3 regions of the Klebsiella grimontii genome follow, and region 2 is predicted to be linked to each of the others. Evidence: predicted binding sites of a transcription regulator. Region 2 holds the regulator's gene; each other region holds the start of a gene.
What was found. Region 2 encodes CRP, which controls carbon source genes, mostly activating them, when cyclic AMP is high. Its sites were predicted from a motif close to ATGTGANNNNNNTCACAT; they were not measured.

Region 1 (10,153 bases), 190 kb from region 2:
TTGACCCAGCAGCACCATCATCACGCCAATCACCAGTACGCCAACGAGCGGCATAATAAAGATCGATTTCAGCCCTTCATACTGGCGCGGCAGGCCGTTGAGCATATTGCGGATCAGCAGCATAAAATAACCGGCGGCGAAACCGGCGATAATCCCGCCGAGAAAGCCTGCGCCGGTTGCGTTGGCTAATAGCCCACCGACAAAGCCCGCGACCATACCGGGACGCCCGGAAATAGACCAGGCAATATAAGCGGTGAAAATCGGCACCATGATTGAGAAGGCCTGTTGACCCACTTTCATTAGCGTGGCGGCGATAACGTTATATTGCGGCGAGTTTGGATCGGCGGAGTAGATGCCCCACAGGAAGGAGATGGCAATCAAAATCCCTCCGGCGACAACAAACGGCAGCATGTTAGAGACGCCGCTCATCAGGTGCTTATATACCTGGCGCCCGAAAGACTCCCGCTCGTATTTCTCCGTTGAATCGTCGGAGGCAGAAATACCCTGACGACGCGCCGCCTGGCCGCTGATAACTTTATTAATTAAGTCGGCCGGATGGTGAATGGCTTCTTTAACCGGAACTTCAATGACCGGCAGACCATTAAATCGCTCGGCGTTAACGTCTTTATCAGCGGCAATAATAACACCATAAATATCTTTTAAATCCGCGGGCGTAATCGCATTTTCAACACCTGAAGCGCCGTTGGTTTCGACTTTAATTTCAATATTTAATTTCTTTGCTGCGGTTTTTAAGGCCTCTTCAGCCATAAAAGTATGCGCAATACCCGTAGGGCAACCGGTAACTGCAATGATTTTTTTCATAATCGGACCTTTATAATTGGACGACCTGAATTTGCTGTAATAATTCTTCTGTGCGTTGTAATTTTCCTAATCCGGCGGAGCCGGCGACGTCGGCGCCGGTCGCACTGGCTAGTGCCAGGGCGTGAGCAACATCTTCTTTATTAAGCCATTTACTAAGAAAAGCGCCCAGGGCGGCATCACCGGCGCAGGCGGAGCTGACCAGCGCAATTTTCGGTGCGGAGCAAAACCACACGCCTTCGCCATCAGAAAAGTAGAGTCCTTCCGCCCCCATCGTCAGCAGCACGTTGCGAGCGCCCAGCTGATGCAGGGTTCGCATTGCCTCGCGTACCTGCTGGTGGTTGCTGACGTCGAGACCAAAGATTTCCCGCAGCTCGTCATCGTTGGGTTTGATCAACAAAGGCCGTAATTCAAGCAGCTGGCGCAGGACCGGATGGCTGATATCGAGGATAACTTCACAGCCTTTCTGCTGGCATAATTCAATAATTTCAGCATATAATCGGCTTTCAATCCCCGGGGGCAGGCTGCCGCTAATCGCTAAATAATCACCAGAGGCGACGCATTGCAGATGATGCATAACCTGCTGTTTACACTCATCATCAATTTTTGCTCCAGGATTAACGAGCTTATATTCCTCAGCGCCGTCATTAATAAAAATATTAATTCTGGTTGGCTCAGAGACCCATGCCGGCGTCACTTTAATTTTTTTCTGACGTAACTCTTCCACAATATAACGGCCAGTGAAACCACCGAAAATACCTATAATGTGAGTGGGCTGCTGATAATGATTTAATATCAGCGATACGTTCACTCCTTTACCATTTGGGCAATATTCCGTGTGTCGGGTTCGGTTCACTGCCGACGGCTTCAGCGGATCGCAAAAGATATTCATATCGATTGCCGTATTGAGTGTCAGGGTATGGATCACGACATTGCTCCTTCGATCCGAAAATTACAGTTGTCCTTCACAGCCGCAAACGTGAATGACTTTGCGTACGACATCCTTCATCGCCGCTTTGGCCGGTTTCATGTAATGACGCGGATCGTTAGCGTCCGGATTTTCCTCGAAATAGTGCTTCAGGGCATCGGAGAAAGCGATTTTCAGTTCGGTGGCGACGTTGACCTTGCACACGCCCAGCGAAATTGCCCGACGGATGTCGCTATCGGGCAGGCCTGACGCGCCATGAAGAACCAGAGGAACGTCAACGCGATCGCGAATGGCGGCAAGGCGGTCAAAATCGAGTTTAGGTTCCGCAGCGTACAAGCCGTGCGCTGTACCGATAGCCACCGCCAGGGAGTCGATGCCGGTGCGGGCGACAAATTCGCGCGCCTGTTCCGGGTTGGTATACAGCGCATCTTTTGCATCAACCACCAAATCATCTTCCACACCGCCCAGGCGGCCAAGCTCGGCTTCGACGCTGGCATCATAGCGGTGGCTCAGTTCAACCACACTCTTGACTAACGCGACGTTTTCTTCAAAAGGCGAATGCGATCCGTCGATCATGACCGAGCGGATACCGGCCTGTACTTTGCGCGTGATATCGGCCAGATCTTCATGGTGATCGAGGTGGACTGCTAAAGGAAGATCCCAGATCTTAGCCAGATCGCGAGCGATCGCTACTACGTTACCGGTTCCTGCATAGCTGTAAGTTCCCGGGGTGCCGGCAAGAATCAGGGGAGAACGCAGCTCGGCAGCCGTCTCTACCACCACCTGCATCGTTTCCAGGTTGTGGATATTAAAGGCAGGAACGGCATAGCCGAGGCGTTGAGCTTTCAACAGCATATTTTTACTGGAGATAATGAACATTCTTACTCCTTTACTTTTATATTGTAAGTTTGTTTTCGTATATAACCTTCGTTTTGAAAGTAATGTAGCGATCGACCCGCGTTTTTGTTGTGATCAACCGCACACATCAGCGATATTTTTTTATAAATGAAAGTTATTCTGTCTTGTTTGTTTTCTTTTTTAAAATTATATTAAGAAGTGAGGTTGATTGTAAGTTTCTGAATTAAATGATTTTAATTTGGTATCAAACCCATATGGACGGCCTTACGTTTGACAATGTGGCGGGGAAATTTAAAAATGAAAGTTATTCTGGGAGAAAATAAGAAGGCACAACACTGTGGCAAAACCGTCAACAAGTCTGCTGAAAAGGCGCCTGGACATCGCGGAGATCGTGCGTAAGAACGGAGAGATCAAAGTCGACGATCTGGCTGAAATGCTGGCTGTTTCCGGGGTAACGATTCGTAACGATCTTAACTACCTTGAACAGCAGGGCTACCTGAAGCGCTCTTTTGGCGGCGCAATATACACTTCCCAGGCAGGGACGCCGGTTGCCCTGGTTCAGGAGGCGCCGGTTGTCACCGATAAAGCGCTGGAGACCGAAATGGCTCGCCAGATCGCCGCGCAGATCGAAGATAGTGAAACGCTATTCCTGGGTCAGGGCTCGATATTACGTAAAGTGATCCCCTTCCTTGCCGGTTATGACGAGCTCTGTCTACTGTTGAACGACCTGGCGCATGTGCCGCTGGCGCAGGAGTTTCTGAATGGCGAAACCGTGCTGCTCGGCGGCGTACTAGGGAGCAGCGGCAAAATAGTCGAAGGCGATCTGGCGTTAAGCGCGCTGGGTCATTATCGCCCCTCGCGAGCGCTGATAGCTGTCGATCATATTGCTGAGGATGGCACTTTAAGCGTCAGGCAGGAAGCCAGCGCCCGCCTGTTGAGCGAAGCGGTGTCGCAAAGCGAGAGGGTGATCGCGGTAGCCGCACATCGTCCGGTCTATGGCGATAAGCGTTACGCGATTGGCGAGTTGCAGCAACTTAGCGGCATCGTTACGCCGCAGGTGGTTGCCGCGGAGTATCACGCCCGCCTTCTTGCTGCCGGACTGACGAATAGCTATACCAATAACGAGTGCCTGACATGGCTCAACCCTGCTTTGCAAAAGGCAAAGTAAAGGAGCGATGATGAACGTGACCATTTGCACCATTGGCGAACTACTGGTGGAGTTTCTGGCAAAAGAAGAGAGCCAGGGTTTTTCTCGTCCGGGAGAGTTTTGGGGGCCATATCCCAGCGGCGCGCCAGCAATTTTCGCCGATCAGGTGGCGAAGCTGGGGCTAGGTTCGGTGCTTTTCAGCTGCGTCGGCAACGATGCTTTTGGGGAAATGAATATTGCGCGGCTGGAAAGCGATGGCGTCAACGTTAACGGGATCGCGATGCTGCAAAAGGCGACTACAGGCAGCGCTTTTGTGAGCTACCGCAGCCAGGCGCAGCGCGATTTTATTTTCAATATGCCAAACAGCGCCTGTGGTCTGCTAACCGCCGACCATATCGATGACCGCCTGCTTAACCAGTGCAACCATTTCCACATTATGGGCTCTTCGCTGTTTTCGTTTCGCATGATCGACGCGATGCGTAAAGCGATTGAAAATATTAAAGCGCGCGACGGCACGGTTTCGTTCGATCCCAATATCCGTAAAGAGATGCTCAATATCCCGGAAATGTCGCAGGCCTTTGAATATATTCTTGATTATACCGATATCTTCCTGCCAAGCGACGGCGAACTGGATTACTTTGGCCTCAACCCGGGGCGCGATGAACAGGTGCTGGTGGATAAGCTTTTAAAGCGCGGCGTAAAGCACGTGGTGATTAAACGCGGCCCGCGTGGAGCGAGCTATTTCAGCGCCCGGGAAACGCATCATGTTACCGGGTTTCATGTCCCGGTTGTGGATCCAACGGGAGCTGGCGACTGCTTTGGCGCGACCTTTGTCAGCCTGTTCCTGTCCGGCGCATCGCCGCAGGAGGCACTGAGATGGGCTAATGCCAGCGGCTCTCTGGCGATTTCCCGCCGTGGCCCGATGGAGGGAACTTCCACGAAGGCGCAGATAGAGGCCTTTCTTAACGCGCATCAATAGCGGAGGTATCCCGCCCGAAGCATCACGAGCGGGATAAATCGCTGATTCGATCAGGTCACCGGCGCCGGGTTAAACACCGCCAGCTGATTGTGCAATCCCCATTGATCCGAGAAGGTTTTCTTGCGGCCGCTGGCGACATCAAGAATAAACTCAAACAGCTTCAGCCCTACCTCTTCGATGGTTTCTTCGCCGGTGGCGATGGTTCCCGCGTTGATATCCATTAAGTCGTACCAGCGGTTTGCCAGCTCGGTACGCGTCGCCATTTTAATCACCGGCACGGCGACCAGGCCATACGGCGTACCGCGACCGGTAGTAAACACCTGCACGGTGATCCCGGACGCCACCTGCTGAGTACCGCAGACAAAGTCGCTCGCCGGCGTCGCGGCGTAAATCAGACCGCGTTTGGTTGGGCGTTGCCCCGGAGAGAGTACTTCGGCAATCGCGCTCTTCCCGGACTTGGCGATAGAGCCCAGCGCTTTCTCTACAACGTTCGCCAGGCCGCCTTTCTTGTTGCCCGGGGAGGGGTTGGCGCTGCGGTCGGTTTTGCCCATATCGAGATAGTTATCATACCAGGCCATCTCCTCCAGCAGGCGTTTACCGACTTCCTCGTTGATGGCGCGCGGCGTCAGAAGATGGATCGCATCGCGCACCTCGGTGACTTCGGAAAACATCACCGTCGCTCCGCAGCGCACCAGCAGATCGGACGCGTAGCCCACCGCCGGGTTGGCGGTGACGCCAGAAAACGCATCGCTGCCGCCGCACTGCATACCGACAACCAGCTCGGAGGCAGGGCAGGTTTCACGCTGGCGCTGGTTCAGTTTCTCCAGATGGCGCTCGGCGACCTGCAAAATGTCATCCACCATTGATTTAAAACCGACGTGCTTCTCATCCTGCAGGCTGACGATGCTGGCGCTATCCACCGGGATGCCTTTCACATCATCGGTGCCTTCCAGCAGGCGCTCCGGCTGCAGTTTTTCGCAGCCGAGGCCAATGACCATCACTTCGCCGCCGAAGTTTGGATTAAGCGCCAGGTTGTGAATGGTGCGGATGGGCACGACCGCCGCCGGGGCGTTAATCGCCACGCCGCAGCCATACAGGTGGTTCAGACCCACGACGCCATCGACGTTGGGATACTTCGGCAGCAGATCGCGTTCGATAATTTTCACCACGTAATCGACGACGCCCGCCACGCAGTGCACGCTGGTGCTAATGCCGAGCAGGTTTTTGGTGCCCACGCTCCCGTCGGCGTTGCGATAGCCTTCGAAGGTATAGCCTTCCAGCGGCGGCAGCGGCGCCGGGACTTTGGTCGCCAGCGGCAAAGTATGCAGCGGCGGCGCTTTCGGCAGTTCGACCAGCGATTCGTCAATCCAGCTGCCCTGCGGGATATCGCGTACCGCGTAGCCAATCACTTCGCCATAGCGGATGATTTCACCGTGTACAGGAATATCGACCAGCGCGACTTTATGGCCCTGCGGGATATGTTCAACCAGCGTGAGCCCGTCAGGGAAACGCGTTCCGGCCGTTAAACCTCGATCGTTAACAATAATCGCCACGTTATCCGTTTCGTGTACTTTTATATAAAACGCCGTTGGCGATTCTTGCCTAATTTCAATGTCAGCCATTGTCCAGTATTCTCCAGCAAGGTGCGAATAATAAATAAAACGTTTATTCAATTTCTGATGTGCAGATTTGTGAAATAGAGAATGTCAGGTGTTTGAATCTGAAAATGTGATCTATATCACCCATTGCTGTGAGCGCCAATTCGCTAAAGTGGGAAATCGCTGGAACTGTGGATCAGCGCCCACTCATTGCTGCATTTGCACAACAATAACGATAATTAAACGCCATTTACAGGTTATGTGCACAGTGTTTAACGCTCGTAAGCTGATTATACTGAGTCATGCTTGCAATACGCCGGATAAGTAAATCGATACCTTATGATATTGATTTCTGAATAATGAAGAGTCACACCAAAATAAATAATGGAAGGTGTGTTGTACCTGAGGAATATTAAATGAGTCTGGATGCAACGATAGAACAGAAAAAGGAAGTGCCAACCCGATATTTAATTCTGTTGATCATTTTCATTGTTACCGCCGTTAACTATGCCGACCGGGCGACGCTGTCGATCGCCGGTACAGAGGTGGCGAAAGAGCTGCAGCTGAGCGCGGTATCAATGGGCTATATTTTCTCCGCTTTCGGCTGGGCCTACCTGCTGATGCAGATCCCCGGCGGCTGGCTGCTCGATAAATTTGGATCGAAAAAGGTCTACTCTTACAGCCTGTTCTTCTGGTCGCTGTTCACCTTCCTGCAAGGCTTTGTGGATATGTTTCCGCTGGCGTGGGCGGGCATCTCAATGTTTTTTATGCGCTTTATGCTGGGCTTTTCAGAAGCGCCTTCTTTCCCGGCAAACGCCCGTATCGTCGCGGCCTGGTTTCCGACGAAAGAGCGCGGCACCGCATCGGCGATCTTTAACTCCGCACAATATTTCTCCCTGGCGCTGTTCTCGCCGCTGCTGGGCTGGCTGACCTTCGCCTGGGGCTGGGAACACGTTTTCACCGTGATGGGTGTGATTGGTTTTGTGCTGACCGGCCTGTGGATAAAACTGATCCATAATCCCACTGACCATCCGCGCATGACGCAAGAGGAGCTGAAGTTTATCTCCGAGAATGGCGCAGTGGTTGATATGGACCATAAAAAGCCCGGCAGCGCGGCGGCCAGCGGCCCGAAGCTTCACTATATCAAGCAGCTGCTGACCAACCGCATGATGCTGGGCGTATTCTTCGGTCAATATTTTATCAATACCATTACCTGGTTCTTCCTCACCTGGTTCCCGATTTATCTGGTGCAGGAAAAGGGTATGTCGATTCTGAAAGTGGGTCTGGTCGCATCGATTCCGGCGCTGTGCGGTTTTGCCGGCGGCGTGCTGGGCGGCGTGTTCTCTGACTATCTGATTAAACGCGGTTTTTCCATCACCGTGGCGCGTAAACTGCCGATCGTCCTCGGAATGCTGCTGGCGTCCACCATCATTCTGTGTAACTACACCGATAACACCGCGCTGGTGGTGACCCTGATGGCGCTGGCTTTCTTCGGTAAAGGGTTCGGCGCGCTGGGCTGGCCGGTGATTTCCGATACCGCGCCGAAAGAGATTGTCGGCCTGTGCGGCGGCGTCTTTAACGTATTTGGTAACGTCGCTTCCATCGTAACCCCGCTGGTTATCGGTTACCTGGTGAGCGAGCTGCACTCATTCAACGCAGCGCTGGTCTTCGTCGGATGCTCGGCCCTGATGGCGATGGTTTGCTATCTGTTTGTGGTCGGCGACATCAAACGTATGGAACTGCAGAAATAATTAACGGTTAAGTGACAAGGTATAAGTGATGAATAACGATATCTTCCCGAACAAATTTAAGGCGGCCCTGGCGGCGCATCAGGTTCAGATTGGCTGCTGGTCCGCGCTGGCGAGCCCAATTAGCACCGAAGTTTTAGGTCTGGCAGGTTTCGACTGGCTGGTACTGGACGGCGAACATGCGCCGAACGATATCTCCACCTTTATCCCGCAACTGATGGCGCTGAAAGGCAGCGCCAGCGCGCCGGTCGTCCGCGTACCGACCAATGAGCCGGTGATCATTAAGCGTCTGCTGGATATCGGTTTTTATAACTTCCTGATTCCGTTTGTCGAAACGGAAGAGCAGGCGGTTAACGCCGTCGCCTCAACCCGCTATCCGCCTGAAGGCATTCGCGGCGTATCTGTATCACACCGCGCCAATATGTTTGGCACCGTGCCGGATTACTTCGCGCAGTCGAACAAAAATATCACCATTCTCGTGCAAATCGAGAGCCAGCAGGGCGTGGATAACGTTGATGCGATAGCCGCCACGCCGGGCGTGGACGGTATTTTTGTCGGCCCAAGCGATCTGGCCGCTGCGCTGGGCCATCTGGGCAATGCTTCCCATCCGGAAGTGCAGAAAGCGATTCAGCACATTTTTGCCAGCGCGAAGAAGCACGGTAAGCCGAGCGGTATTCTGGCGCCGGTTGAAGCCGACGCGCGCCGCTATCTGGAATGGGGCGCGACCTTTGTCGCCGTCGGCAGCGACCTGGGCGTATTCCGCTCTGCCACGCAGAAACTGGCTGACTCCTTTAAGAAATAACCACCACCGAAACTAGAGAGATAAAGACATGACAATGAAAGTTGGTTTTATTGGCCTCGGTATCATGGGTAAACCAATGAGTAAAAACCTCCTCAAGGCAGGTTACTCGTTGGTGGTTGCTGACCGTAATCCGGAAGCGATTGCCGAAGTGATTGCCGCAGGCGCAGAAACCGCCGCGTCAGCGAAAGCGATTGCCGAGCAATGCGATGTGATCATCACCATGCTGCCGAACTCGCCGCATGTGAAAGAAGTGGCGCTGGGCGAAGGCGGCATTATCGAAGGCGCGAAGCCGGGCACCGTGCTTATCGATATGAGCTCCATTGCGCCGCTGGCGAGCCGCGAAATCAGCGAAGCGCTGAAAGCGAAAGGCGTCGATATGCTGGATGCGCCGGTCAGCGGCGGCGAACCGAAGGCCATCGACGGTACGCTGTCGGTGATGGTGGGCGGTGATAAAGCGATTTTCGACAAATATTACGAGCTGCTGAAAGCGATGGCGGGTTCCGTGGTGCATACCGGCGAGATCGGCGCGGGCAACGTGACCAAGCTGGCCAACCAGGTGATCGTGGCGCTGAACATTGCGGCGATGTCCGAAGCGCTGACGCTGGCGACCAAAGCGGGCGTAAACCCGGATCTGGTGTATCAGGCCATTCGCGGCGGGCTGGCCGGGAGCACCGTGCTGGATGCCAAAGCGCCAATGGTGATGGACCGCAACTTCAAGCCGGGCTTCCGTATCGATCTGCATATTAAAGATCTGGCGAATGCGCTGGACACCTCCCACGGCGTGGGCGCCCAGCTGCCGCTGACCGCCGCGGTGATGGAGATGATGCAGGCGCTGCGCGCCGACGGTTTGGGTACCGCCGACCATAGCGCGCTTGCATGTTACTACGAAAAACTGGCGAAAGTGGAAGTCACTCGCTAACAAGAAGGGCGCGGATGCGCGCCCTGTAATTCTTGCCTTGCGCGGCACTGTCAGGCTACATAACTATGAAAATCGTAATCGCCCCAGACTCTTATAAAGAAAGCCTCTCGGCCACCGAGGTTGCTCAGGCTATAGAAAAAGGTTTTCGGGAAATTTTCCCCGATGCGCTCTACGTGAAGGTTCCTCTCGCCGATGGCGGAGAGGGGACCGTTGAGGCGATGATTGCCGCGACGCAGGGAACCGAAATGAGCGCCTGCGTGACGGGGCCGCTGGGCGTCCCGGTGGATGCCTGCTGGGGGCTTTCCGGCGATGGCAAAACCGCGTTTATCGAAATGGCGGCGGCCAGCGGGCTGGG
Region 2 (10,153 bases):
CGCCCGATGAGTCAGGGATTTCGCTGGCGGTGATTCGCCACTTTTCCGGTAAGACGCCGATCTTAGGCGTTTGCCTGGGCCATCAGGCGATTGCCCAGGTTTTCGGCGCCGCGATCGTACGAGCCGCGAAAGTGATGCACGGGAAAACGTCCCCGGTCAGCCATACCGGTCAAGGGGTGTTCCTTGGACTGAATAACCCGCTTACGGTGACCCGCTACCACTCCCTGCTGATTGATCCGCTAACGCTGCCTGAATGCTTTGAGGTGACCGCCCGCAGCGAAAAGGGGGAGATTATGGGCATTCGCCACCGCATCTTCGATCTCGAGGGCGTGCAGTTTCATCCAGAGAGTATTCTCAGCGAGCAGGGACATCAGCTGCTGGCAAACTTCCTCAATCGGTGATTTGTAGTTGCCATTGGTTGATTTTTTATGCATATTTTGTGATTAGATTATCATAATCATTGCTGCATAACGTAAAGGATGGGCACCACATGGCAACTGAACAACCGGCAATCACCCGCGCTACATTCGATGAAGTCATTTTGCCGATTTATGCACCGGCAGAATTTATTCCGGTGAAGGGCAAGGGGAGCCGAGTATGGGATCAGCAGGGTAAAGAGTACGTTGATTTCGCCGGTGGGATTGCCGTGACCGCGCTCGGTCATTGCCATCCGGCGCTGGTGGCGGCACTCCATGAGCAGGGTGAAAAGCTGTGGCATACCAGTAACGTTTTTACCAACGAACCGGCCCTGCGCCTCGGGCGTAAGCTGGTGGATGCGACTTTTGCCGATCGCGTGGTGTTTATGAACTCCGGGACGGAAGCCAACGAAACGGCATTCAAGCTGGCGCGCCATTACACCGTGACGCGCCATAGTCCGTACAAAACCAAAATCATCGCTTTCCATAACGCCTTTCACGGTCGGTCGCTGTTTACCGTCTCCGTCGGCGGCCAGCCCAAATATTCTGATGGTTTCGGGCCGAAACCGGCCGATATCGTTCACGTACCGTTTAACGATTTACACGCGGTGAAAGCGGTGATGGACGATCATACCTGCGCGGTGGTGGTCGAGCCGATTCAGGGTGAAGGTGGAGTGACGGCGGCGACGCCGGAATTCCTGCAAGGATTGCGCGATCTCTGCGACCAGCACCAGGCACTGCTGGTGTTTGATGAAGTCCAGTGCGGTATGGGGCGCACCGGCTCGCTGTTTGCCTATATGCACTACGGCGTGACGCCGGATATTCTGACCAGCGCCAAGGCGCTTGGCGGCGGCTTCCCTATCAGCGCGATGCTGACCACCCATGATATCGCCAGCGCTTTCCACGCCGGTTCCCATGGTTCGACCTACGGCGGTAACCCGCTGGCCTGCGCGGTCGGCGGGGCGGCCTTCGATCTGATTAACACGCCGGAAGTGCTGGACGGCGTCACCGCGAAGCGCGAGCTGTTTGTTCAGCACCTTCAGCAAATTGACGCGCGGTTCGATCTGTTTAGCGATATTCGCGGCATGGGTCTGCTGATCGGCGCCGAGCTGAAGCCGCAGTATCACGGGAAGGCGCGCGATTTCTTGTATGCAGCCGCAGAGGCGGGCGTCATGGTGCTCAATGCCGGACCAGACGTGATGCGCTTCGTACCGTCGCTGGTGATTGATGATAGCGATATTGCTGAAGGCATGGCGCGCTTTGCCCAGGCGGTTGAGCGGGTGCTTAGCGCTTAGTGGCGCGCAGCCAGATGCCATGATGCGGACGCTGACGCCATGCCACCGATGAAATGGTGTGCATGGTGTTCAGATGCCCGAGGATGCGCTGCAAGTGCTGCTCCATCGTACTGAGCGGTCCGCGAGGGACCTCCGCATCCTGCGCCTCCATAATATTCACATCCCCCGCGCTGCCGGGCCCGTCGGAATCCAGCCGCTGCTGGCAGCGCTGGAGCGCAATCTCGCAGGACTCCAGATAACGCTGGGCTAAATCCGGCGTCAGCATATTGTGCTCGCGCGCCAGGGTAGTCATGGCATTGATGTGCTCGACAATAAACTGGCTGTGGGTCACCCACAGCTTCATGTCTTCGAGATAGTGGGAATTAAAACCGGGTTCCTGCATCGCCTGATTTAGCGAGTTAAACAGCGCGTTATGCGTCTGATTAACGCGCATGCGCTGATAGGCCAGCGCCGGGGCCTGATGGTCGTCGCTGAGGATCAGCCTGATGGCTTCCTGATCGGCTTCCAGCGCGTCGTGGGCATTTTTGCGCAGCAGACCGCTTTGCCACTGCGGCCATAGCCAGACCATGCCGCCGAAAGCAATCAGGCAGCCAATCAGCGTATCAATCAGTCTGGCGACGATAAACTGCTCGCCGTTCAGGGTGAGCAGTTGCAGGGTGTACACCGCCGTCACGGTAAATCCGACCATCGCCCAGCCGTAATGCTGGCGAATAATCAGGTAGCTCAATAGCGTAATGAACAGCATCGCGGTCAGCGTATAGCCTTCAGGAACGTGAAAGTGCAGCGTGAGCCCGGCAATGACCAGCCCCGCAATGGTTCCGGCAGCCCGATGGACGATACGAACCCGCGTCGCGCCGTAGCCGTTTTGCGTCACGAACAGCACGGTCATCAGGATCCAGTAGGGCTTAGGCAGATGCAGCGCGCTGCCCATCAGGCTGGCGGCGCTCAGCATTACGCTGATACGCGCGGCGTTACGTAACGCCGGCGACTTAAGCGACAGATAGTTTTTCAACGCGGGCAGCAGCGGCAGGCGGCGGGTTTTATCCGCCATCAGGTTACGCGCGTACAGCGGGCGCTGGGTGCGCAGAACTCTGGCAATGCGGCTGAAGTGCCAGGCGCAGAACTGGCCGACAGGATTATCCGGATGCTGCCAGGCGATTTTTTCCAGCGCGCCGATCTGTTTGTCCATCTGAAAGCGCCGGGGATAACGGTGGTAGAGCAGATCGTCCGCCAGCTCCCGCAGGCGGGCGGCAACGGTTTGCGCGTTCCAGCGAATCACCGCTTCCGCGTGACTGCGTTCCACCAGCTTCTGCACCTCTTCTGGCTGATGAAGGCTGACGGAAATATGCTCCTGAAGGTCCAGTCCAACCTGGAAAGCGCGCAGCAGGCGTTTGTGATCGCTGCGCTGGTTAGCCGCCAGCATATGCATCTGCTGATAGCACTGGGTAATCAGATCCACCACCTTTTGCTGGCGGTTGAGCAGCGGCGGCAGCGATGTGGCGGGGTCCGTATGCTGGGTAAGCAGGCTGTATTTGGCCTCGCAGTAGTTGGCGAGCTCACGGTAGAGCAGGCTTAAGGATTCGCGCAGCGGCTGCTCGCGCCAGAGCCAAAACCAGAACCAGTTGAACACCCCATACCATAAGGTGCCGAGGGCGTAGATTAACAGCGGCTCCCACACCGGCATGTTGCCCGCGAGACTGAGGGTAAAAATAGCCGCGATAAGCGAGGCAGGCAGCAGCCGCGCGTGCAGGGAGCTGATTTCAGCCGTGACGCCGAGGATCAGCGCCAGACCGGTGAGGATTAGCGGCAAAGGGATTTCGCGTTGCAGAAGAAGCTGGACGATCAGGCTACAGCCGGCAAACAGGCTGCCGCCGATAATCAGACGCTTAAAGAAACGCTTATGCGGCGTATCCAGCCCGGCAATGTTGCAGCAGGCGGGAACCAGAGAGAACAGAAGCCCCTGCTGTAAGTGGCCAAACAGAAGCCCAATCGCGACCGGCAGACACAACACCAGCGTTTGCCGCAGTGCATAGTTGACTTCAGGGTGGTAAATCAGCCTGCGCCACATGAGGAGAAAACAAAAACGGCGTATCGTCAGGCAATACGCCGTTTTACCGACTTAACGGGTACCGTAGACGACGATAGTTTTACCGTGCGCGGAGATCAGGTTTTGATCTTCCAGCATTTTCAGGATGCGGCCAACGGTCTCGCGGGAGCAGCCGACGATCTGGCCGATTTCCTGACGTGTAATTTTAATTTGCATACCGTCCGGATGGGTCATCGCATCCGGCTGTTTAGCCAGGTTCAGCAGCGTCTGAGCGATACGACCGGTAACGTCAAGGAAGGCGAGGTTGCCCACTTTCTCAGACGTGACCTGCAGACGACGAGCCATCTGCGAAGAGAGACGCATCAGGATGTCCGGGTTAACCTGGATCAGCTGACGGAATTTTTTGTAGGAGATTTCGGCCACTTCACATGCGGTTTTCGCACGTACCCAAGCGCTACGCTCCTGGCCTTCTTCAAACAAGCCTAATTCACCGATGAAATCGCCCTGATTAAGGTAAGAGAGGATCATCTCTTTACCTTCTTCATCCTTGATGAGTACAGCCACGGAGCCTTTAACGATGTAGTACAACGTTTCTGCTTTCTCACCCTGGTGGATCAGCGTGCTCTTTGATGGGTACTTATGAATGTGGCAATGAGACAAGAACCATTCAAGGGTAGGGTCTGTTTGCGGTTTGCCAAGCACCATGCGCGGTTATCCTCTGTTATAAGCTATCTCCGGGTGCCGACACTACACGGCATCCGGGCATGCAATCGTATTGAATCCCTATACCTGGGAATCCGGCTGAAAGTTTTCTGCAGCCTGTAATGTGAACTCCTCTGCATACATGCAGTACATCAATGTATTACTGTAGCATCCAGATTGTTTTAGCATAGCTTTCGCCGCATGTCTCCTGGTGTCTCGCTTCAGCATGACCCAGGTCGCCTTCCGTTGCGAGAATTGTTATGTACGCGTAATCTGTCGGGAAAATTACAGCCCTGGAGTTAAATTTATGCAAGCGCGAGTGAAGTGGGTTGAAGGGTTAACCTTCATCGGTGAGTCGGCTTCTGGTCACCAGATTCTGATGGACGGCAATTCCGGGGATAAAGCGCCCAGCCCAATGGAAATGGTTCTGATGGCGGCAGGCGGATGCAGCGCGATCGATGTGGTTTCCATATTGCAGAAGGGCCGTCATAACGTTACCAACTGCGAAGTTAAGCTGACTTCTGAGCGTCGCGAAGAGGCTCCGCGTCTGTTTACCCATATCAATCTGCATTTTATCGTGACCGGTAAAGAACTGAAGGACGCTGCCGTGTCTCGCGCGGTCGACCTGTCGGCGGAAAAGTATTGTTCCGTCGCGCTGATGCTTGAGAAAGCGGTAAACATTACCCACTCTTATGAAGTGATCGAAGGGTAAGCCGAACGGGCCCCGGCCGGCAAACGCGTCACCGGGGTTTTGACCGTTAGCTTATTTTCCTGCCTTCCATCAGGCGCTCAACCAGCGGCGCCATGATCAGTTCCATCGCCAGCCCCATTTTCCCGCCCGGTACCACCAGCGTATTCATATGCGAGATAAACGAGCCCTGCAGCATCGCCAGAAGCCAGGGGAAATCGATATTTTTTAGATTACGGAAATGGATAACGACAAAGCTTTCATCCAGCGAAGGGATGGCTTTGGCCGCAAACGGGTTGGACGTATCCACCGTCGGTACGCGCTGGAAGTTGAGGTGGGTGCGCGAAAACTGCGGGGTGATAAAGTTGATGTAGTCTTCCATCGAACGGACCACGGAATCCATCACCGCCTCACGAGAGTGGCCGCGTTCGCTGGTGTCGCGAATAAGCTTCTGGATCCACTCAAGATTGACGATGGGCACCACGCCAACCAGCAGGTCGACATGGTTTGCTACGTTATGCTGCGGCGTCACCACGCCGCCGTGCAGGCCTTCATAAAACAGGACGTCAGTCGGTTCGGGCAGCGGCTGCCAGGGCGTGAAGGTCCCCGGAACCTGATTCCACGGCACGGCCTCGTCATAGGTATGTAAATACTTGCGCGACTGGCCTTTGCCGCTTTGCCCATATTCGGCGAACGTGTGTTCCAGCAGGCCGAAGTCGTTAGCCTCGGGGCCAAAGTAGCTGATATGTTTGCCCTGATCGCGCGCTTTACGGATCGCCATGTCCATTTCCGGACGGGTATAGCGGTGAAAGCTATCGCCTTCAACTTCGGCGGCGTGCAGATTAAGCTGGGCGAAGATTTTGCGAAAGGCGAGGCTGGTGGTCGTGGTTCCCGCGCCGCTGGAGCCCGTGACGGCAATCACCGGATGTTTGGCAGACATAACAACTCCCAGAGTAAACGATAGTGTGTGCCGCCTTAGCCGTGAAACTGCTTGCGGGGCATAATGTTCACCGTCTCGTGCAGTTCTGACCACACCAGCACGGCTTCTCCGCTTTTCAACTGCTGTTTAACATCAGCGACTTTATCCGTCAGCGAACGTTCATGTTCACCATAATCGGTGCCTTCACGTAATACAAAACTTTCGATCAGGTTATCCAGCGTTTCGGGATCGAGATCTTGCCAGGGAATGATCATATTTGCGCTCCTAACCAACGGGTTAGCCAATCCGGAATTCTTTTTTCAAGCCACATTTCCGGCTTACGCAGCGTGCCGCCGACGAAACCCACGTGCCCGCCGTGCTCCGTGAGCTGATATTCGACATTCGCCGGCAGCTGTTCCTGCGGGGGAATCGAGTGGTGATCCATAAAGGGATCGTCCTTCGCGTGAATAATCAGCGTGGGCTTAGTGATATCGCTTAAGCGCGGCATGGCGCTACATTGGCGATAATAGTCCAGCGCATCGGCAAAGCCGTGGATCCTGGCCGTTATGCTATCGTCAAATTCGCGAATACGGCGCATGCTTTTTAGCTGGCGTAAATCGACGGGCAGAGAGCCGGGATAGGCTTTTAGCTTACGCGCGGCGTTGGCTTTCAGCAGGTTGAGCAGATAGCGCTGATAAACGCGGGAGAAACCTTTGTCCATATGATAGCTACAGGCCTCCAGCATAAACGGCGCCGAGACGATAACCGCGGCATCAACGGGAATTGCGTCGCCCTCTTTTGCCAGCAGGCAGCCCAGCATATTGCCCCCGAGCGAATATCCCACCGCGGCGGTGGGGGCCGTGCCGTACTCGCGCTGGAGCCAGCGCAGAAACCAGGAGCCATCTTCCGTTTCGCCCGAGTGGTAGATGCGGTTATTCCGGTTGGGTTCGCCGCTACAGCCGCGAAAGTGCATCACCACGCCCAGCCAGCCGCGCTGCATGGCCGCATGGATAAGTCCGTGGGCGTAAGGGCTGTGCAGGCTGCCCTCCAGGCCATGAAACACCACCAGGCGTGGTTTATGACGCGCCTGCGAAGGGTCTTCGCTCCACGCCAGATCGATAAAGTCGCCGTCCGGCAATTCCAGACGCTGCCAGTGGGGAGTAAAGCGGAGTTTGCGACGGATTAGCCGCGGCAACATGGTTTGCAAATGACGATTGCCTACGCCGCGCATCGGATGAAACTGATGCGAGTCGTCTTCAGGGGGCGTCATTTCTGTAGGAGTGATATCAACCATAGCACCAGAGCAATAAATAATCTTTATAACATACTATACCGCGCATGAAGTACGCAGGTTAGCCCATATGTGGCCTTGCGGCTAATCGGTCAGCAGGTTACGTGAAAAGAGATGAAAATCGACGCCGGGTTTACGCCGCCATAGCCGCGCTTTGCGCGCGCCGGTTGCCGCTGTTTCCCCGGTCTCTTCAAACATTCCGGAGGCTTCGAAGCGGCGAATCAGGCTTTTGCGTTGAATCGGCTGACCAAGGATGATTTCCGTGGCTTCCAGCAGCTGACCATGGGTAAAGGTCTCCGGCAGACAGTAAACCGGCAGTAAAGAGTACATCGTTTTTTGGCGTAAGCGGTGCAGACCGGCGTCGATGATCTTTTGATGATCGAAAGCCAGCGAATAGCTATCCAACTGCGCCACCGGCACCCAGCGGGCATCGCTGACGCTGGCGATATGCGGCTGACAATCTACCCATGAGATTAACGCAAACCAGGCGATAGTCAGGCTCCAGCCGCGCGGATCGCGATCCGGCCCGGAAAAGGTGTCGAGCTGCTCCAGCCATGACGGTGAAATCCCGGTTTTTTCCGTGAGCTTACGTAGCGCCGTGGCGCGGGTTGAATCATCGTGCGCCAGATCGATAAAGCCGCCGGGTAGCCCCCACGCCCCCTGCTGCGGCGGATGAGCGCGCTCAACCAGCAGAACGCATAGCGCCCCTTCATACAGGGTAAACAGGACGCTATCGACGGTCACCAGCGGCGAGGGAAAGCGGCTGGCATCGTATTGGCTGAGGTATTCGGCATCGGTGGTCATAGAGCGCTCGCAGCGGAAAAGAACGCTGACAAGTGTACCAGCCCCTTCCTGAGCAGCAAGTCTCTATTTTTGTTATTATTTTTCAATAGCCTAATCCATTTTTCCGCTTAAATGACATTTAACACTTGCATCATATGTGTCTTAGGGACATTATTGATTGTGTCTTAGAGACACAATTTAATGAGCGGAGGTCACCATGAGCGAAAAATTTACCCTGGAACTGGATGATGAGGCGTTTACGCTTGCCAGCGGCGTCTTTCCCGATGGCGCTGTGTGGCTGAAGGTGACCGATCAATTACCGCCTTCCGCCCGTTTGATGCGCATCCGGGCGGTTACTCTGCGCGATATGAACGATTTTATGCTGCTGGCGCAGCTGGTGGAGGCCGTGCGTCATGTTACCGACGTGGCGTTTAGCCATCTGGAACTGCCGTGGCTGCCGTGGGCGCGTCAGGATCGCCATATGGTGCCGGGAGACAGCTTTGCTCTGAAGGTCTTCGCTCGGCAGCTTAATACCCTTGGCTTTGACAAAGTCGTGGTGCTTGACCCGCATAGCGATGCCGCGGCGGCGGCAGTCAATAATATGGTTGCGGTTGCCCAGCAGCACTGTCTTCTGCAGAGCGCCGTTCTGCGTCAGGCTATTGCTACCGGGGAGCTGATGCTGGTGGCGCCGGATGCCGGCGCGCTCAAGAAGATTCACCCTGTGGCTAAAGCCTGCGGCGCCGGAGAGTTCGCGATCCTCGGTAAAGAGCGTGACCTTGCCAGCGGCGCGTTAACCAGTTTTTCCCTGCTGGCCGGTGATGTCGCGGGGAAAGCGGTGCTTATTGTTGACGACCTGTGCGACGCTGGCGGCACCTTTATCGGCTCGGCGCAGGTGCTGCGCGAGGCGGGCGCCCGCAGCGTGAGTCTGTACGTCACCCACGGTATTTTTTCCAAAGGCGTAGAGCATCTGTTGAATAACGGCATCGATGCCGTTTACGCCACCACCTCTTTGACTTCTCCTGCCCTGGCTCACCCGCAGCTGGAGCTTATCGATATAGACGCTATCTACCGCGCACATTGGGGATAATATGATGAAAATAAATCCGATTCTGGCTATTGATGGTTATAAAGTTTCCCATCGCGTGCAGTATCCGCAGGGGACTACGAAGGTCTACTCAAACTTTACTCCGCGCAGCGATCGTTTTTTCCAGTCGCCGCAGGCCGACGGCAAGCTGGTATTTTTCGGCCTGCAGGGGTTTCTGCAGTGGTTCCTGGTCGATCTGTTTAACGAGGCGTTTTTCGCCCGCCCGGAAGAGGAGGTCGTCAACGAGTATAAGCAGGTGATGGACGGCTATCTGGGGCGCGATACGGTTGGGGTGGAGCCTGTTCGTGCTCTGCATCGGCTTGGCTATTTACCGCTGCATATCAAAGCGCTCGATGAAGGTACCAAGGTGCCGATGAAAGTACCGGTGCTGACCATCACCAATACGCAACCTGAGTTCTTCTGGCTGGTGAACTATCTGGAGACGGTGCTTTCGGCGGAGCTGTGGAAAGCGTCAACCAACGCGACCATTGCCCACCACTATCGCCTGATTTGCGAACGCTGGGCGGAGAAAACCTGTAGCGATCTGACGCACCTTGATTTCCAATGTCACGACTTTTCGTTTCGGGGGATGTCCGGGCTGCACGACACTGCGCAGTCGGGCTGCGGACATCTGGCCAGTTTCAAAGGTACCGATAGCCTGCCTTCGCTGCTGTATGCCCGGGATTATTACACTCGCGGTGAAGATGAGCTTATCGGCGCCAGCATTCCGGCCACGGAACACAGCGTGATGTGTATGGGCGAGCGCGAGCGGGAAATTGAAACCTTTCGCCGGCTGATTACCGAAGTCCACCCGCAGGGTTTCGTCTCTATCGTCTCGGATACCTGGGATTACTGGCAGGTGCTGACCGAATACACCCGCGAGCTGAAGGCGATAATTATGCGGCGCCAGGGGCGAGTCGTATTCCGT
Region 3 (10,153 bases), 700 kb from region 2:
GCAAGATAACGATAGCTTTCGGCATCTTTAGCAACCAGCTCACCCACGCGCGGCAGAATATGGAAAGAATAGGCGTCGTAGGCTTTGCTGAGCGGCTCAATAATCGGTTTCGAGAATTCCAGCACCAGCAGACGACCGCCTGGCTTTAATACGCGATACATGGAGCGCAGCGCTTTTTCTTTGTCGGTCACGTTACGCAGACCGAAAGAAATCGTAATGCAATCAAAGGTGTTGTCCGCAAAAGGCAGCGCTTCAGCGTTTGCCTGGACGTATTCCACGTTGCCGACGATGCCGATGTTGCGCAGCTTCTCACGGCCCATTTTCAGCATTGAGTCGTTGATATCCGCCAGCATCACGCGGCCGGTTTCGCCCACCAGACGAGAGAATTTCGCCGTCAGATCGCCGGTGCCACCCGCCAGATCCAATACGGTTTGCCCGCGGCGGACGCCGCTGCAGTCGATGGTGAAACGCTTCCACAAACGATGAATGCCGAACGACATCAGGTCGTTCATTACGTCATATTTTGCGGCCACAGAATGAAATACATGCGCCACCATGTCAGCTTTCTGCTCTTTGGCGACAGTCTGAAAGCCAAAATGCGTCGTTTCTTGTGAATCCTCAACCATCTCAATGCCTGCTTGCTTATCAAGAAAATGTTCGTTGAGTGTAACAGGTTTAGCGCACTTCCCATACGCTTCAACGCGGCTGAGGGCGGTTATCATACGCGGCGGCAGCGGCCGTATCGGAAGAAAAATCGTTATCTTCCTGAACGTTACCGTCATCTGTAAGGAAGTATTCCTCATCCTGTGCGGTTGCCTGTTCGACTAAGTCAGGATTAATCCCACGTTTAACCTCCACGCCCAGCTCGCGAAATGATTCCGCCTGCACCAGCAGGTTGCCTCGCCCGGAAGCGAGCTTTTTCATCGCCTGGCGGTAGTTATCCTGGGCTTTATCCAGGCTCTGGCCGATAGCGGACATATCGTCAACAAACAGGCGCATTTTGTCGTACAGCCGCCCCGCTCTTTCGGCAATTTTCTGCGCGTTACGGCTCTGATGCTCATAGCGCCAGAGATTGGCGATAGTCCGCAGCGCCACCAGCAGCGTGGTCGGGCTCACCAGCATAATGTTGTTTTTCAGCGCTTCGCTAATGAGTTCCGGCTGGCGATCGATCGCCAGCAGGAAGGCCGGCTCCAGCGGGATAAACATCAGAACGTAGTCGAGCGAGCGCAGCCCCGGCAGCTGCTGGTAGTCTTTACGCCCCAGCAGGCGCATATGGTTGCGTACGGAAGCGATATGCTCCTGCAGCGCCGCTTCACGGGTATAATCATCTTCGGCATTGAAATAGCGTTCGTAGGCCACCAGGGTCATCTTGGCATCGATAACCACGTCTTTCCCCTGCGGCAAACGGACAATCACATCAGGCTGCATCCGCGAGCGGTTGTCCGTTTCGATGCTCACCTGGGTCTGATATTCATGGCCCTCCCGCAGCCCGGACGCTTCCAGCACGCGGGTCAACACCACCTCGCCCCAGTTGCCCTGGGTTTTGTTATCGCCCTTAAGCGCGCGAGTCAGGTTTAGCGCCTCCTGGGCCATTTGCGCATTAAGCTGCTGGAGATTACGGATTTCATGGGCCAGGGTGTGGCGCTCCCGCGCTTCCTGGCCAAAGCTATCCTGCACCTGACGGCGAAAACCATCCAGCTGCTCGCGAAGTGGCGTCAGCAGGCCGTGCAGGCTCTGGCGATTCTGCTCATCCACCCGTCGGTTGCTGTGCTCAAAGATGCGATTCGCCAGGTTCTCAAACTGCTCGCTAAGCCGCTGCTCGCTGTTGACCATCTGGCGGATTTTATCTTCGGCATGCAGCTGAGTGGATTCAAGACGGGTTGTCACTTCACGGAGATCGGCTTCCAGCGAGGCGTTGATATCGCGCAGGCTGCGCAGCTCGTTATTGAGCAGTTCGCACTCTTCTCGCCAGTGGGACTCCTGCACCAGCTGCTGGCGGGCCGCGCTCAGTTCAATATCCAGCTCGCGCCGCTCTTCGATAAGATCGGCGCGAATTTGATCGGCGTGCGCTTTCGTCGCCAGCCAGCCAACAATCAGGCCCACGGCCAGCGCCACAACGGCACTCATAATAATCGAAATATCCACAACGCCCCCTGCGGCAACCACTTACGGCACAAAATAGAATTGTGCTGTACAAACGTCCAGTTGGAAAGGGTTTTCCTGCGAGGCGCTACGCAAAAAAGAAGAGCCGGAGAGTCCGGCCCTTTACGGAAAGGAGAAGAACTACAGCAGGCGACGCGCCGCTTCCACGACAATTTTCACCGCGTGGCTTTCGGTTTGCTTCATGGTTTCCGCGTTCGGAATTTCCTGCTGGGTACGGTTGACGATAACTCCGGCAACCATCCCGGCGCGCAGGCCCTGGCTGGCGCACATCGTCAGCAGCGTGGCGGATTCCATTTCATAGTTCATCACGCCCATCGCCTGCCACTCTTCCATCGAGCCTTTAAAGCGGCTCACAACGCGGCCGGAGAAGGTGTCGTAACGTTCCTGACCCGGATAGAAGGTGTCGGAGGAGGCGGTCACGCCGATATGGGTGGTTGCGCCGATAGATTTCGCCGCTTCAACCAGCGCGGTAGTACATTCAAAATCAGCCACCGCCGGGAACTCCATGGGCGCAAAGTGCAGACTTGCACCGTCCAGGCGGACAGAAGCGGTAGTCACCAGAACATCGCCTACGTTGATGTGCGGCTGGATGGCGCCGGTGGTGCCAATACGCAGGAAGGTACGGATGCCGAGCTGGGCCAGTTCTTCCACGGCGATAGAGGTCGATGGGCCGCCGATACCGGTAGAACAAACAATCACTGCTTTACCGTCCAGCTCCGCGCGCCAGGTGGTGAATTCACGGTGAGATGCCAGCTTAACCGGCTTATCCATCAGCGCGGCGATCTTTTCCACACGCTCCGGATCGCCAGGGACGATAGCCAGCGTAGCCCCTTGTAAATCGTTTTTGGTGAGGCCGAGATGAAAAACATCAGACTTGGACATAAAAAACTCCTCTGTGGGTCGAATTATCAGCAGAAGCAAAACGGTACTTTACAGAAGCTGTCGGCTCAATTTTGTGACAACAATCACCACGAATGAAATTCATTGCAATAACTTTCCATAAAAGGGTGATATACATCACATTAACAAGCTAAATCGCGGAAGCCTGAACAAAAGATAGCCTGTTTCGGGCACTGTGTTTGGTTAACGTCCTGTCAAGAGCAGCTATAGTTATTGCTGCGCTAACAAATTAAGGGTACGGAGAATACCATGACGACAATTAAGCAAACCGGCTTTGCACCTGCAGCCACGCCGCACGCCGCCACTGCCGTTCACACATCAGATGAGAACATCGTCTCCGGAGAGACATCAATCCCTTCGCAGGGGGATAACATGCCGGCATTCCACGCCCGCCCGGGGAACGTCGACGGCCCGCTGCCGGTCGTCATCGTGGTTCAGGAAATTTTCGGCGTGCATGAACATATTCGCGATATTTGCCGCCGTCTGGCGAAAGAGGGGTATCTGGCTATCGCTCCAGAGCTGTACTTCCGCCAGGGCGACCCTAATGATTACAGCGACATCCCTTCTCTGTTCCAGGGGCTGGTTAAAAAAGTGCCGGACTCTCAAGTGCTGGCCGACCTCGATCACGTGGCCAGCTGGGCCTCCCGCCACGGCGGCGATGCCCATCGCCTGCTGATTACCGGCTTCTGCTGGGGCGGGCGCATTACCTGGCTGTACGCTGCGCATAACCCGCAGCTAAAAGCCGCCGTCGCCTGGTACGGCAAACTGGTCGGCGAGAAAACGTTGAATTCGCCGAAGCATCCGGTGGATATTGCCGTCGATCTCAACGCGCCGGTTTTAGGGCTGTATGGCGCGAAAGATGACAGCATTCCGCAGGATACGGTGGAAACCATGCGCCAGGCGCTGCGGGCGGCCAACGCCACGGCGGAGATCGTGGTTTACCCGCAGGCCGATCACGCTTTTAACGCCGACTATCGCGCCAGCTATCATGAAGAGTCGGCGAAGGACGGCTGGCAGCGGATGCTGGCGTGGTTTGCCCAGCATGGCGGTCAGCGCGGTTAAAGTTCAGCTATTGCCGATATGGCGCTTCACCATCCCGGCAATAGTACCGTCCGCTATCCATGAAGAAAGGCAGCGGCAAATAAATTCATAGTGCTGCGGCGCATTGCGCGGGACGCATATCGCCTGGCGTATCTGGCTAAAGCTGTCGGGCAGAACGCGTAACGCCGGGTTTTCCTGCGCGGCTTGCTCCAGAGGCTGGCGAATACCGGCCGCCATATCGCCTTCGCCGTGGATGAATGCCTGAATAGCCTCCTGAGAAGTGGCGTACTGGCGCATCGTCGCGTGTTTTAGCGTGCGAATCAGATACAGCTCGTAGGCCGCACCTTTGCCCACGTTTATCACCACACCTTCGCGGTCCATCTCCTGAACCGACCGTATTTCACTCTCTTTTTTAACCATCGCCGAGCTTTCGATGGTGACGTAGGGCGGCGTGAAGCGAAGCTTATCTTCCCGCGCCGGGTCGATAGCCAGAAAAGCGATATCCCATTGATCCTGCAGCGCCGCATCCACTACCTGCCCGGCCGTCGGCCAGGTCACAAACCGCGCTTCGCGCTGGCTCTCTGCCGCCAGCTTGTTCGCCAGCTCAACGGTTATCCCTCCCGGAGAGCCATCCGGCAGAAGTGTCGCGAGAACCGGGTTGCCCAGGTTAATGGCAAAACGCAAATATCCCTTTTGATCGTTATATTCAGTCATCATTTACCTCCGAAGAGCGACATTCGCCCGGTTCAGGAAACGCTTAACTTTAGCCAAAGAGATCCTTCCTGGGCAAACTCAATACATAGGATCGCGGCTTGTTGGTTGGACGTTCTTAATGCTCTTCTGCTTACCCCGACCCGCCACGAGTCGGGTCGCTCTCCATTAGGCCTGGCGCAGGTTCTGCGCGGCCTTGACCATGTTGGTCAGCGCGCTTAGGGTTTCCGGCCAGCCGCGGGTTTTCAGGCCGCAGTCCGGGTTCACCCACAGGCGCTCGGCGGGGATACGCTGCGCGGCTTTCTTCAGCAGCGCTTCGATCCACTCCACGCTCGGCACGTTCGGGGAGTGAATGTCGTACACGCCCGGCCCGATTTCATTCGGATAGTCGAACTCTTCGAACGACTCCAGTAGCTCCATATCGGAGCGCGAGGTTTCGATGGTAATGACGTCAGCATCCAGCGCGGCAATAGAGTCCATGATGTCGTTGAACTCGCAATAACACATATGGGTGTGGATCTGCGTGTCGTCTTGCGCCACCGCCGCGTTGATACGGAAAGCTTCCACGCCCCACGCCAGATACGCATCCCAGTCGCTACGCTTCAGCGGCAGGCCTTCGCGCAGCGCCGGTTCGTCGATCTGGATGATACCGATACCGGCGGCTTCCAGGTCCGCCACTTCGTCGCGCAGCGCCAGAGCAATCTGCTTCGCAATCGTTTCACGGGTGACGTCCTCCCGCGGGAAGGACCAGCAAAGAATGGTCACCGGGCCGGTCAGCATGCCTTTTACCGGTTTGTCGGTCAGCGACTGAGCGTATTTAGCCCACTCAACGGTGATCGCCTCCGGACGGCTGACGTCGCCGATCACCACCGGCGGTTTGACGCAGCGGGAACCATAGCTCTGTACCCAGCCGTTCTGCGTGAAAATAAACCCATCCAGGTGTTCGCCGAAGTATTCCACCATGTCGTTACGCTCGGCTTCACCATGTACCAGCACGTCCAGGCCCAGGCGCTCCTGCTCCATAATCGCCTGCCTGATGTGTTCGGCGATGCCGGTACGGTAGTTGTTCGCATCCAGATTGCCCTTTTTAAAGTCCAGACGCAGGCCGCGGATCTCGGTGGTCTGCGGGAAAGAACCGATGGTGGTGGTCGGCCAGGCCGGCAGCTTAAAGCGGGCGCGCTGCGCTGCGGCGCGGACTTGATAGGCGCTTTGGCGCTGGCTGTCCTGAGCGGTGATGGCCGCCAGACGCTTCTCCACCGCCGCGTTATGCACGCGGGTTGAGTGGCGACGGGCCTGAATCGGCGCGCTCCATTCAGCAATCGCCGCGGTATCGCCGCTGTTCAGCGCATCGCGCAGCAGCGCCAGCTCCTCACATTTTTGCAGGGCGAAGGCAAACCAGCTCTTCACCTCCGCATCGAGCCGCGTTTCCACGCTCAAATCGATCGGGCTGTGTAGCAGGGAGCAGGAAGAGGCGACCCACAGCTCGCGTTTACCGACGATAGCTTTAACCTGCGCGTATTTCTCGCTCAGATCGGCGCGCCAGACGTTGCGGCCGTTGATCAATCCGGCGGAGAGCAGCCAGTCGGCAGGCAGGCGTTTATGCAGTTCGGCGACATCATCCCGGCCGTGCACCAGGTCCACGTGCAGACCCTGTACCGGCAGCGCGGCGATGGTGTCGAGGTTATCGGTAATGCCTTCAAAGTAGGTGGTCAGCAGCAGCTTAACCTCGCCGTTAAGCGCCTCGTAAGCCGGTTTGAAGGCGTCCAGCCACGCCTGCGGCAGCTCCAGCACCAGCGCCGGCTCATCAATCTGCACCCATTCAATACCGCGTTTTGCCAGTTCAGCCAGCACTTGCCGGTAAACCGGCAGAATATCGTTCAGCAGGCTCAGGCGGTCGAACGGCTCGCCTTTAACCTTACCGAGCCACAGGTAAGTGACCGGCCCGAGCAGGACGGGTTTCGCCTTGTGGCCCAGCGCCAGCGCTTCATCCACTTCATCCAGCAGCTGGGTCCAGGTCAGTTTGAACCGCTGGCCCTTGACGAATTCCGGCACCATGTAGTGGTAGTTGGTATTAAACCATTTGGTCATTTCCGCCGCCGCTGCCGGTTCGCCGGTCGGCGCGCGGCCGCGGCCAATGCGGAACAGGGTATCGATATCGACGGAGCCGTCTTTGTTCTGATGACGAGCCGGCACGTTGCCCAGTAGCAGGCTGGTGGTCAGAACATGGTCGTACCAGGCGAAATCGCCCACCGGCAGCAGGTCAACGCCGGCTTGCTTCTGTTGATCCCAGTGGCGAGCGCGCAGTTCGCGGCCAACAGCCAGCAGTTCTTCGCGGCCGGTATTGCCCGCCCAGTAGCTCTCTTGCGCTTTTTTCAGCTCGCGACGCAGGCCAACGCGAGGGAAACCGAGGGTGTGATTAATAATTGTCATTTTTTTGAGCCTCATAATTTCAATCCGAAAGATTTCGGATTTAGGGAAGGCGGCAAGCTTGCTCATCCCCAGGAGCTTACTGAAGTAAGTGACTGGGGTGAGGAAGTGCGGCCAACGCACCATAAATTCGAAAGATAAAGGATTTAGCCATCCAGATGTTTACACATCCATAATTGGCAGTTACTGTATATTCCTCAAGCGCAAATTATTCATGCCGAAGTGAAGGACTTTCATGATCGAAATTAAACACCTGAAAACGCTCCAGGCGTTGCGGAATAGCGGTTCTCTGGCAGGCGCTGCGGCGGCCCTGCACCAGACCCAATCCGCCTTGTCCCACCAGTTCAGCGATCTGGAACAGCGCCTCGGCTTCCGTCTGTTTGTGCGCAAAAGCCAGCCGCTGCGCTTTACGCCGCAGGGAGAGATCTTGCTGCAGCTGGCAAATCAGGTGCTGCCGCAAATCAGCCGCGCCCTGCAGGATTGCAACGAGCCGCAGCAAACCCGGCTGCGCATCGCTATCGAATGCCATAGCTGTATCCAGTGGCTCACCCCGGCGCTGGAGAGCTTCCGCGCCCGCTGGCCGCATGTGGAAGTGGATTTCCAGTCCGGGGTGATCTTCGACCCGCAGCCGGGCCTGCAGCAGGGCGAGCTGGATCTGGTGATGACCTCGGATATCCTGCCGCGCAGCGGCCTGCACTATTCGCCCATGTTTGATTTCGAAGTGCGTCTGGTGATGGCACCAGACCATCCGCTGGCGGCAAAGATGCGCATTGCGCCTGAGGATTTAGCGACCGAAATGCTGCTGATTTACCCGGTACAGCGCGCTCGTCTGGATATCTGGCGTCACTTCCTGCAGCCGGCGGGGATCAGTCCACAGCTGAAGAGCGTCGACAATACGCTGCTGCTAATTCAGATGGTGGCGGCGCGGATGGGGATCGCCGCCCTGCCGCACTGGGTAGTGGAGAGCTTTGAGCGCCAGGGTCTGGTGGTCACCAAAACCCTGGGCGAAGGACTGTGGAGCCGACTGTACGCCGCGGTGCGCGACGGCGAGCAGCGTCAGCCGGTCACCGAAGCGTTTATTCGCTCAGCGCGGAATCATGCTTGCGACCATTTGCCGTTTGTGCGGAGTGCGGAGCGACCCAGCGTCGATGGACCCATAGCGAGGCCAGGATCACCAGAGCGCCAATAATAAAGCTCGGCCAGCGGGGCTGAGTTTGCCAGATGGCAAGGTTCACCAGCAGCCCGGCGGGCACGTGCATATTGTTCATGATGCCGAGCGTACCGGCATCGACCTGGGTGGCGCCGTAGTTCCACATAAAGTAGCCAATCCCCGATGCCGCCACGCCAAGAAACAGCAGAATGCCCCACTGTAGCGAGGTTTCCGGCATTTTCTGCGCATTCCCCAGCATAGACCAGGCGACAACCGCCACCAGAAACGCCCCGACGTAGAACCAGGCGAAGGCGTTATGCTGCGGCATCGGACGCGTTTCCATCAGGCGCTTGTAGCCCACCATGCCAATCGCGAAGCTGATGTTGGAGAGCTGAACGAGGATCAGGCCGGTCCAGAAATGGTTGGTCACCTGGTCATAACGAATAATGCCCGCGCCGATAACCGCCAGCAGCGCGCTGCAGGCGTAGCCCCAGCGCAGAGGGCGGCGGCTCATTAAATCGTAAATCAGCGTGATGTAGAGCGGCGTCAGAACGGTAAACAGCAGGAGCTCGGATACCGTCAGGTACAGATAGGCCTGGAAACTCAGCATGTACATGATGCCGAGCTGCATCGCGCCTACCAGCATATACAGGCCGATAGTGGTCAGGCTCTGCCCGCGGGTGCGCAGGAAGGGCAAAAACACCAGCGCCGCCAGGCCAACGCGCGTCAGCACCGCAAAATAGCTATCGACGTGGCCTGCCAGGTATTCGCCATACAGGCTAAAAGAGAAGGCCCACAGAATGGTGGTGATAATCAGTAGCGCCACAATGAATGTCTCGTAGAGTAAAGAACACCCATTGTAGCGAAGTGACAGGTTGACAACTGCTCATTAATAAAACAATCGTCAATCTTTTTTAGTCAAGATAGAGTTTACGCAGATAGTGGGGAACGGCATCATCGACATTGCTGCCGATCACTTCCAACTCAGGGTGCAGGTCTTTCAGCCGCTGGTGCGCGTTGGCCATAATGCAGCCCTTGCCCGCCATTGACAGCATCTCCGCATCGTTCATACCGTCGCCGAAGGCGATACACTCTTTCAGGCTATAGCCAAGCATTTTCGCCACCGCCTCCAGCGCATGCCCTTTCGACACGCCGCCCGCCATCACTTCAAGGCAGGTGACGGTAGAGAAGCTCACGTTCACGCGATCGCCCCAGCGGGCATTGATCGCCTGCTCCAGCGGCAGCAGATGCTCATGCTTATCGCAGGTGAAAAAGACTTTGCTGATGCCTTCCGGGTCCAGCTCGCCCGGCTCGTAGAGCTTGTAGTTAAACACCGCCTCTTTGAAGAAGCGCATCTCTTCCGGACGGTGGCGGTTCATATACCACTCATCTTCACGATAGACGTTGGTCACAATCGCCGGATCGTTACGCATCATCTCAAACAGGTCGGCGGCGATATCGCGGTCGAGGTTGTGGGCGAAGATCTGCTGCCCTTCGCTATCGTGCACGCGAGCGCCGTTCGAGGTGATCATATAGGATTTAATGCCGAGATTATCGCGAATTTGCCCAACATCGATGTAGTGGCGGCCGGTCGCGAACACGAAGTTGATACCGCGTGCGGTAAGCAGCTTCAGCGTCTCTTTGGCGTAGGGAGTTAAGCAGTGATCGGGAGAAAGCAGCGTGCCATCTAAATCAGACGCAACAACCTGGTACATAAAAATTTTAACCTCTAAGCAGGGCGACGAGCGTTTCGCCGGATTA

Region 1: the regulator CRP is predicted to act here: its motif matches at 6,458-6,475, upstream of garD (galactarate dehydratase).
Region 3: the regulator CRP is predicted to act here: its motif matches at 3,169-3,186, upstream of udp (uridine phosphorylase).

The regions. Positions count from the first base shown of each region.
Region 1 is NZ_CP169721.1:620,826-630,978, forward strand. Features, by position in the region: gene ACE3MN_RS03005 (PTS fructose transporter subunit IIC) at 1-822, opposite strand, end outside; gene pfkB (1-phosphofructokinase) at 833-1,747, opposite strand; gene ACE3MN_RS03015 (tagatose bisphosphate family class II aldolase) at 1,772-2,626, opposite strand; gene ACE3MN_RS03020 (DeoR/GlpR family DNA-binding transcription regulator) at 2,979-3,773, shown strand; gene ACE3MN_RS03025 (sugar kinase) at 3,784-4,731, shown strand; gene garD (galactarate dehydratase) at 4,782-6,353, opposite strand; gene garP (galactarate/glucarate/glycerate transporter GarP) at 6,746-8,080, shown strand; gene garL (2-dehydro-3-deoxyglucarate aldolase) at 8,109-8,879, shown strand; gene garR (2-hydroxy-3-oxopropionate reductase) at 8,908-9,798, shown strand; gene garK (glycerate 2-kinase) at 9,864-10,153, shown strand, end outside.
Region 2 is NZ_CP169721.1:427,682-437,834, forward strand. Features, by position in the region: gene pabA (aminodeoxychorismate synthase component 2) at 1-401, shown strand, start outside; gene ACE3MN_RS01925 (aspartate aminotransferase family protein) at 491-1,711, shown strand; gene ACE3MN_RS01930 (YccS/YhfK family putative transporter) at 1,701-3,779, opposite strand; gene crp (cAMP-activated global transcriptional regulator CRP) at 3,831-4,463, opposite strand; gene ACE3MN_RS01940 (OsmC family protein) at 4,768-5,172, shown strand; gene ACE3MN_RS01945 (phosphoribulokinase) at 5,219-6,088, opposite strand; gene ACE3MN_RS01950 (YheU family protein) at 6,124-6,342, opposite strand; gene ACE3MN_RS01955 (hydrolase) at 6,339-7,298, opposite strand; gene ACE3MN_RS01960 (NUDIX hydrolase) at 7,443-8,162, opposite strand; gene prs (ribose-phosphate diphosphokinase) at 8,359-9,228, shown strand; gene ACE3MN_RS01970 (nicotinate phosphoribosyltransferase) at 9,233-10,153, shown strand, end outside.
Region 3 is NZ_CP169721.1:5,446,356-5,456,508, forward strand. Features, by position in the region: gene ubiE (bifunctional demethylmenaquinone methyltransferase/2-methoxy-6-polyprenyl-1,4-benzoquinol methylase UbiE) at 1-626, opposite strand, end outside; gene rmuC (DNA recombination protein RmuC) at 697-2,145, opposite strand; gene udp (uridine phosphorylase) at 2,284-3,045, opposite strand; gene ACE3MN_RS25530 (dienelactone hydrolase family protein) at 3,313-4,125, shown strand; gene ACE3MN_RS25535 (transporter substrate-binding domain-containing protein) at 4,129-4,818, opposite strand; gene metE (5-methyltetrahydropteroyltriglutamate--homocysteine S-methyltransferase) at 4,984-7,245, opposite strand; gene metR (HTH-type transcriptional regulator MetR) at 7,478-8,431, shown strand; gene ACE3MN_RS25550 (carboxylate/amino acid/amine transporter) at 8,319-9,218, opposite strand; gene yigL (sugar/pyridoxal phosphate phosphatase YigL) at 9,307-10,107, opposite strand; gene pldB (lysophospholipase L2) at 10,151-10,153, opposite strand, start outside.